DNA from 2 places in the Fusibacter sp. genome. Region 2 is predicted to be linked to the other one. Evidence: a T-box and tRNA genes for the amino acid it is inferred to sense, from the RefSeq annotation. Region 2 holds a T-box; the other holds one or more tRNA genes.

Region 1 (4,213 bases), on a different contig from region 2:
AATTGTTCATTTGCACCAGAATTAAGTTTAGTAATAGTTACATTAGCCCCTGCAACAATTTTACTTTCCAGATAATTTGTAGTAGTATCTGTTGCTGACACTTTTGCATTTATATCAGAATGTAAAGCACTATTTGATATATGTGAATCAATTTGAGCGTGAGTATTTGTACCTTTATTTAAAATGTTGGTGTGATCAATACTTGCTTCTGTAAAGTGAACAGTACTATCCCCAATGTGAGTATCAATTTGGGCGTGAGTATTGGTACCAATATTTTGAATTAACGTGTGGTCAATACTTGCAACTGTAAAGTGAATACTTCCTGTACCGATATGTGAATCAATTTGGGCATGAGTGTTAGTTCCTGCACCACCAATATTATCGTGAACAAGGTTTGCCTCAACAATATCAAGATCAATTTCATTATTGCCAACATCATCCGTTACAGATAGTTTATTACTGCCAACATTAATGTTTTTAAATTCGAGGTCAGTTGTAGTTTTTTGTTTGAAAATACCTACTCCACCAACCCCAACATTACTTGCTGTATTGGCTTCACCTACTGCTGGACTAGTACTAATTTGAAATTGTTCATTTAGTCCTGGATTTAACACTGAAAAAGTGATATTGCCACCAGCAACCAATTTATCAAATAATGAACCTGGTGCAGTATCATTTGAAGAAGCTGCAACAGCATCATTAGCGTGTACAACCGTGTCAGCAATGTGAGCATCAATTTGGGCATGGGTGTTGGTACCAACGTTCATGATATTATCATGATTAATTGTGCTTTCGTTTATGGTACCACCATCAGCAGCAATCCAACTAGCCCCATCATAAACATATAACCCTGCCATACCAGCAGTTAGATAATATAGTTCACCTATAGATGGGCTTGCAGGGAAAGCAGTTCCTGATGCAACCTGCATGTTTACTGCAACAGATTCTTCTGTTAATTCTATTCCGTCAATTAGCATTGGGAGATCTCCATGAATTATGGAGTATTTATCGGAGGGGATTGGTACAGCAGACGAGGTTCGAACTCGCAAAGCCTTTCGGCACTAGGTTGAGAGCCTAGTTTCTTTAACCATTTGAATACTGCTGTATTTAAAGAGAATCGTCTCGTTTGCTATGCAAATAATAAATTGGCATATTGAGACTTTGTGCATATTTAATTTCAGCCTGAACACCAGTTGAGTTTTCCCAACCTGGGAGCATTAACACCCAAAGTTCACTAGCGTTGTTCAACATTCCCAGACAATAGTTTTGCCAAAAATCAAAAGTTGCAGGTAAATGGTGCATCATAGCCAAATGATGGCAATGTACAATCGGTGAAAAAGCTAATAATCCGTCATTCATCATTTGTGCAATTTGAAATTCAGCTTCTTTGTGGCGTACCGATTGTACAAAACCACTTTCATCACTATAGGGGCTTGCAAGATATACCATTCCTTTACCATGAAAATGATTTTCTACACGAATGATAAATCTTTTAAGTTTTAATAGAAAGTTCATGAAAGCATAGTTTTAGTTAAATCACTAGCAACCTTGCCATCATATAACCCTTTATGGTTTTCTTTCAAGAATTTCATTACTTTACCCATTGATCGAGCATCAGTCAAATCTTCTTCTTCAATATAGGCTTGAATGATAGTTGCTAGTTCATCATCAGTATATTGGTGAGGTAAATATGCTTCTAGAACTGTCCTTTCATCAATAGCAATCTGATATGCTGATTGGTTTGGATCGATGTGAGAGAGTGTCTCATTAATGTTCTTAATAAATTTTTTGATGACTGCAATTACTTCATCATCTGTTGATTCACGGTTACCATCATTCTTACCAACCATTTCAGCTTCACCAATTAAAGTTGTTAATAGGGTAGCCTTTGCACGATGATTTTCTGAACGAGAAAGTAAACGGAGAGAACGTTGATCAAATTTTATTTGTGTTAAAAGGGACATAGTAATCTCCAAAAATTATATGTTAATATCATCTGTTGAAAGATGTATAGAAACAACATCAAATTCAGCATTTTTACCAGGGTGTTTTGTATTAACCCAATTAATAAGCTCAGTCCGATATTGATAAGCCATTCGTTTTGAAAAGAAAGAAATGGCAGCAGAAAGTGACTCTTCTTGTAAGAGTTTAATTGTGCCATTAATTAAATCAGTTTCATTTCCGACATAATTTTCACGAATAACAGAACCGTCGGCTCTTAGTGAGCGACCTATAATAGCGAACTTTTCAACCATTAAGTGATAATTCCAATGATATGTTCATCTTTGATGATACGATATTCAACACCGTCAACTTCAACCATATCACCTTGATGTTTAACAAACACAATTTTATCACCATCATTTACAGTAACTGGAACAAGTTGTGCATCGACATATTTGCCTGGACCGTGGGAAATAACAGTACCTGTTGCAGGTTTCTTTTGGGCTTGACCTGGGATAATTATTCCACCTTGAGAAATTTCATCAGCTTTATCTTCAAGGACAACAATTCGGTCATGTAGTGGGGTTAGTTTCATTATAATCTCCTATTTTATCTAGTCTATTATAATATGTATAGAATAAAAAACAACAGAAAATTTAAGAATTGGCGGAAGTGGTGGGATTCGAACCCACGGACCCACTTTCGTGGGTCGACGGTTTAGCAAACCGCTGCCTTAAACCAACTCAGCCACACTTCCAATTTGGAGACGAGTAACGGAATCGAACCGATACCTGAAGGGTTGCAACCAACTGCACTACCATTATACGAACTCGTCATAATCGTCTTTATATTTATTTAATGCTCTACGTTCTTGCATAGTTAAACGGTCTAAACTACTTTGCCAATCGTTACGTCTTGGATTACAACAACAGTAACATTTCGTAACTTTTGGGGTACGAGCAACCATACCAGCAAGTTTTGCACACATATCATTAGTTCCCATCTCAAGTTGTCGCCAACCTTGATATCCATAGCCCCAATGATTCTGACGTTTCTTCATAACACGACGATAATCGTGTCTACGTTGAGCACGAGAAAATTTAATAACCATATTGTTACACCTCACTTGTTAACGCCCCAGCAAGTGTTGACTGGGACTACATTATGGGTTGTAACATATAAGTCTCCTTTAAATTCATCAAATTATTTATTGGTAGTTCCAAACAGAATCGAACTGTTAACTACACCATGTCACGGTGTCGTGATACCTTTTCACTATGGAACTAATGTAATCCTTTACACTAACAAACTGTAGTTTGTTGAAACTTTCGGCACATCCTTTGCAATCACACGATATCGATCGGTTTCATAAACAGATTTACCATTCTTTTCGTATGAGAGATCTTTGATACGAACGTAGAATTCGTCATAACGTTCTTCCAACTCTTCATCTTCCTCTTCCATGTGACGAATTTCAGCTTCAGTAAAGTTACGTTTGACTTTCACTTCACAATCCCAACTATTGCTAGTGGGCTTGGTAACAAAAGGTGTATCGTGAATAACACGTTTTTCGTTTGTTGCCAAATCGAAGACTTCTAGAACTTCCATCATTGCAACAGTTTCTTGACGTGTGTCAATGTTCAAGTCATCAACGATATCTTCAACATGTTCACCAAAACGAATATGTTCTTCAACAATGGATTGCAACATATCAAAACTAAATAGTCTTGAACGACGTGATAGATCAACAATCTCGTCAACAATCTCACTAGAAACATTATGATCTTCACAATAACCAGTGATACTTGCTTCATCCAACTTTTTGTGACGAATGTGGTAATATGCTCGACCAGGACGACCCAACATAAATTCACTAATATCCCAATCACTATTTTCTGTGAAAATAGATAGACGTTTTGTTTTATCTACACCATCCATTAATGATAATAAATCATTTTGGGTAGGACCTTCGGAATGTTTCGAATTTGAATACATCTTACCAAACTCATCAAAAATTAGAACACATTCACCAATGTTTTCAACAAAATTTGTGAAATCAGAACCAATATATGGATTTTTGATTAAAATAACAGGTAAATTTAATTCGGTGATAGCCTTATTTGCTATCAAAGACATTAACAAAGATTTACCAGTACCTTTGTCGCCAGTTAATAAAACTCCAGTTGCTGCATCACGGTCTTGATATGAATAAAGAATTTTTTCAGCACGTTTGTTTGTGCGACCATAAATTTTAGCAGGAACTTCAAAC
Region 2 (4,213 bases):
CAAATGTTTTGCTTATTAAAAGGTGTTGAGGAATCTTTACTCGAGATTGTATTTTTTAATTTTTCGATATAGCGTGGCAATACCAATGCCCAAGACTTGAGCAATTTTATTTTTGTCTTCCAAACCAGAGCCATAAAGGGCAAGGGCTTCTTTAATCATTCTTTGCTCCATTTCTTCAAGAGTCATTTGAACACTTTCGTTTTCAGGTCTATGGTCTGTTGTGAGAATTCGCTTTGGAATGCTATTCATTGTAATGGACTGTGTTGTTTCCATATTTACAGCATATTCAATGACATTCTCAAGTTCCCTGACATTGCCTTTCCATGGATTTTTAATTAGAATTGCTTCAACATTTTTATTGAAATCCTGAATGTTCTTGTTGAGTTTCTTATTATAATGATTTAAGAAGTACTGTAACAAAGTTTTGATGTCACCTGTACGCTCTCGGAGTGGTGGAATTGTAATCGGAATGACGCTTAGTCTATAAAAGAGATCCTCCCTGAAGGCGCCTTCAGTCACCATTTTTTCTAGAGCTTTGTTAGTGGCTGCTATGACTCTGACATCAAGTGCAATGCTTTTATGCCCTCCAATTTTTTCAATGCTCTTTTCTTGTAGGACTCTAAGGAGTTTTGTTTGAAGGTGAATGGGTACATCACCAATTTCGTCGAGAAATATGGTACCACCTTGAGCCAATTGGAATTTACCAAGTTTTCCACCCTTTGTAGCCCCAGTAAAAGAACCTTCTTCATAGCCAAATAACTCACTTTCCAAAAGACTTTCGGGAATTGCAGCACAGTTGAATGCAATAAAAGGTTTTTCACGGCGATTACTACTATAGTGAATGGCCCTAGCAAACAATTCCTTTCCTGTACCACTTTCGCCTAAAATCAATATGGTTGAGTTGCTATTTGAAACATGGCGAGCACGTTCTTTTGCCTGATTGATTTCATAACTCTCACCGATGATATCTTCAAAGTGTGTGGATTGATTATTTAAAGAGATTGTATTGACCACATTAAAGATGTCCTCCATTTTTTTAAATACCAAGATGGAACCTGCGCTTTTAGTTCCGAGAAGAACTGGCTTTCCAGAGACGAATGAATGAAATTCGCGATTCCCTTTATTGATGGAAAGCTCAACATTATGAAATGGTTTTTTTTGAATTACAAGGTTTTGAATATAGGATTCCGGTAAAATTTCATAGATTCTCTTTTCTTTCGTGTGATTTGGCATTGATGAGAGAATTTCCTTGATGAAGGCATTTTTATAAACAATATAGCCTTGTTCATCCACTGCGATGATGCCCTCATCAACAGAGTCTATGATTGCAACCATTTGATTAATGGCCACTTGGAGTTTGTCAGACGCTTCTTGTTCCAATGCCTTGCTGACAATGAGGTCTGCCATTCTGGTCAAGAACTCGATGAGGTTTGTCTGATTATCGAGTAAAGTATTTCGATATTCTTCTGAAATGGCAATAAGGCCTATTGCACCTAAAGTATCAGCATCGTGTTGGATTGGAATACAGATCATAGCTTGTAGGTTGCACTTGTCCTTTTCTTTACAGACAATACAGTTTTCATTGTCTTCTTTTCCAGAGATAACAACTGGTTTCCCTGATTTGAGCACAGAACCGATGACGTAGGTATCTTTAATATATAATACCTCAAGATCAAAGTGCTTTTTTGTATCTCCAATCTTATGAAACTCATTATCGGATATGATGACATCCATGTTGAGGACACTGGCAATCGCTTCCGAAATTTCCTGAACCACATCTTTGATTTTAATAAGTTTAATCATATACAACTCCTAGTTGATAGCCATCCATTTGAAAGATACTGATGAGGACGCAATCTGTTATAGTGTTCATTTTAATCATAGTATTCAGAAAATTCAAGCGATTTGACGAGGATATCTTTTTAAATCAATAAAAAATTACATTTTAATCAAGGATTTTTTATAATCTCAATATGAATTTAAAAATTTTCCTTGATATTATTTGATTCTGCGATAAAATAAAAATAACATATATTTGTTTCAGTGTTGATCAAAGCTAAGGTTTATGATTTGTTATAGAGAGCTAACGGTTGGTGAAAGTTAGTACAAATAGAAGCCCCTCCACTTTGGGAGCTGTCGACGAAGAGTCGAAGGGTATGCCCTTTATAGCTGTAACGAGATGGTGACCTTGATAAGGGGTCGCAATTTGGGTGGCAACGCGGTACTTCCGTCCCATGTTTGGGGTGGAAGTTTTTTTATTGTAAATCATTCATTTTCATCCAGTTTAGAGCAAGGATGTTCAAAAGTGGTTTGTGACAATTGTGAAATGACTCAAATGTTGTTACATATAACGAGATTTGAGACTAAAGTGCAATCGTAAATTTTTACCCTGATAGGTTTTAGGAATTAAGTATTTTAATCTTAAGAAGGTGGTGTAGATATGTTAGATATCAAATTGGTGAGAAGTAATCCAGAGCTCGTGAAGGAAAACATGAGAAAGAAATTTCAAGATCATAAGATCATTTTGGTGGATGAGGTTATTGAGCTTGATGAAGCTTACAGAGCTGCAAAGACGAGAGCAGATGAGCTTAGAGGGGTAAGAAATGCCGTCAGTAAAGAAATCGGTGGCTATATGGCCAAAGGCATGAAGGAAGAAGCTGAGAAAACCAAGGAAAAAGTAGCAGCAATCGGTGCTGAACTTGAAGAACTTAAAGTTAAAGAGCAAGAGCTTTCTGAGCAAATTAGAGAGAGAATGCTTGTGATCCCAAATATTATTGACGATTCTGTACCATTAGGTAAGGATGATAGCGAAAATGTTGAAGTTGAAAAATTTGGTGAGCCTGCAGTGCCTGCATTTGAAGTGCCATACCATGTTGAAATCATGGAGAAGTTAAAAGGAATTGACCTTGAAAGTGCACGTAAAACAAGTGGAAATGGTTTTTACTATTTAAGAGGTGATATTGCAAGACTTCACTCAGGCATCTTATCTTATGCACGTGACTTTATGATCGATAGAGGCTTTGAATACTATATTCCGCCTTTCATGATTCGTTCTGAAGTGGTAACAGGTGTTATGAGCTTTGCTGAAATGGAAAACATGATGTATAAAATAGAAGGCGAGGACCTATACCTAATCGGGACAAGTGAGCATTCTATGATTGGTAAGTTCATCGACAACCTTATGGATGAAGAAGAATTGCCACAAGCACTTACAAGCTATTCACCTTGTTTTAGAAAAGAAGTTGGTGCACATGGTATTGAAGAAAGAGGCGTTTACCGTATTCATCAATTCGAAAAGCAAGAGATGATTGTGGTCTGTAAGCCAGAAGAAAGTCCAGAGTGGTTTGAAAAGCTCTATAACAATACGATTGACTTCTTTAGAACACTCGATATCCCTGTAAGAGCACTTGAGTGCTGTTCAGGTGACTTGGCTGACCTAAAAGTGAAGAGTATTGACGTTGAAGCATGGTCACCACGTCAGAAAAAGTACTTTGAGGTCGGTAGCTGTTCAAACCTTGGAGACGCTCAAGCGAGAAGACTTGGCATAAGAGTGAGAAACAAGGAAGAAGGAAACTACTTCCCACACACATTGAACAACACTGTGGTTGCACCTCCTAGAATGCTGATTGCTTTCCTTGAGAACAACTTACAGGAAGATGGTTCTATCAGAATTCCAAAGCCACTTCAAATGTATATGGGTGGTAAAGAGGTTATTAAGTAGATTACGATGAGAATCAATAAGGGATCTTTCAAGACCTTGTTGATGAATGCATTTTAAAAAGTAAAGGTCATTTCTTCAATGTGGAGAAATGACCTTTTTTTTGTGTCTATTCTATGGTTGAAACATAATTTGAGTAATAGCCATTGCCCCAATGGTGCATGCTCTTGATAATGGGCATTAAATCTTGTCCGACCTTTGTCAAATCGTATTCGACTTTTGGTGGTACAACTGGATAGACCGTTCTTTTAATCAAATGGTCAACTTCAAGTTCGCGCAGCTGCTGTGTCAACATTTTAGGCGTAATTTGAGGCATTATTTTTCTGAGCTCATTAAATCTCAAGGTGCCTTTTGTTCCAAGATGCCATAGGATTAGTGGCTTCCATTTGCCACCGATAATTTCCATTGTGATTTCAAATGTACAAGAATAACTTTTATCCTTGAAGGCCAGTTTATCGTCTGAATTGAGGTTTTTCATGGTGCCCCTTTCTCAAT

Evidence for each region. A T-box is a leader RNA that pairs with one kind of tRNA and senses whether it is charged. The one in region 2 lies ahead of serS (serine--tRNA ligase), so its partner is inferred to be a tRNA-Ser.
Region 1: it has a tRNA-Ser gene. The T-box ahead of serS (serine--tRNA ligase) is inferred to sense a tRNA for this amino acid. The anticodon was not compared.

What each region holds. Positions count from the first base shown of each region.
Region 1 is NZ_JBVBZF010000001.1:273,008-277,220, reverse strand. It holds gene AC220I_RS02295 (hypothetical protein) at 1-1,049, opposite strand, end outside; tRNA gene AC220I_RS02290 (tRNA-Glu) at 1,020-1,105, opposite strand; gene AC220I_RS02285 (DUF1937 family protein) at 1,108-1,515, opposite strand; gene AC220I_RS02280 (GatB/YqeY domain-containing protein) at 1,512-1,964, opposite strand; gene AC220I_RS02275 (hypothetical protein) at 1,980-2,255, opposite strand; gene AC220I_RS02270 (co-chaperone GroES) at 2,255-2,539, opposite strand; tRNA gene AC220I_RS02265 (tRNA-Ser) at 2,609-2,701, opposite strand; tRNA gene AC220I_RS02260 (tRNA-Cys) at 2,706-2,779, opposite strand; gene AC220I_RS02255 (hypothetical protein) at 2,765-3,055, opposite strand; tRNA gene AC220I_RS02250 (tRNA-Val) at 3,156-3,229, opposite strand; gene AC220I_RS02245 (AAA family ATPase) at 3,241-4,213, opposite strand, start outside.
Region 2 is NZ_JBVBZF010000058.1:7,120-11,332, forward strand. It holds gene AC220I_RS09485 (sigma-54-dependent Fis family transcriptional regulator) at 37-1,803, opposite strand; T-box leader at 2,038-2,238, shown strand; gene serS (serine--tRNA ligase) at 2,441-3,721, shown strand; gene AC220I_RS09495 (winged helix-turn-helix transcriptional regulator) at 3,828-4,196, opposite strand.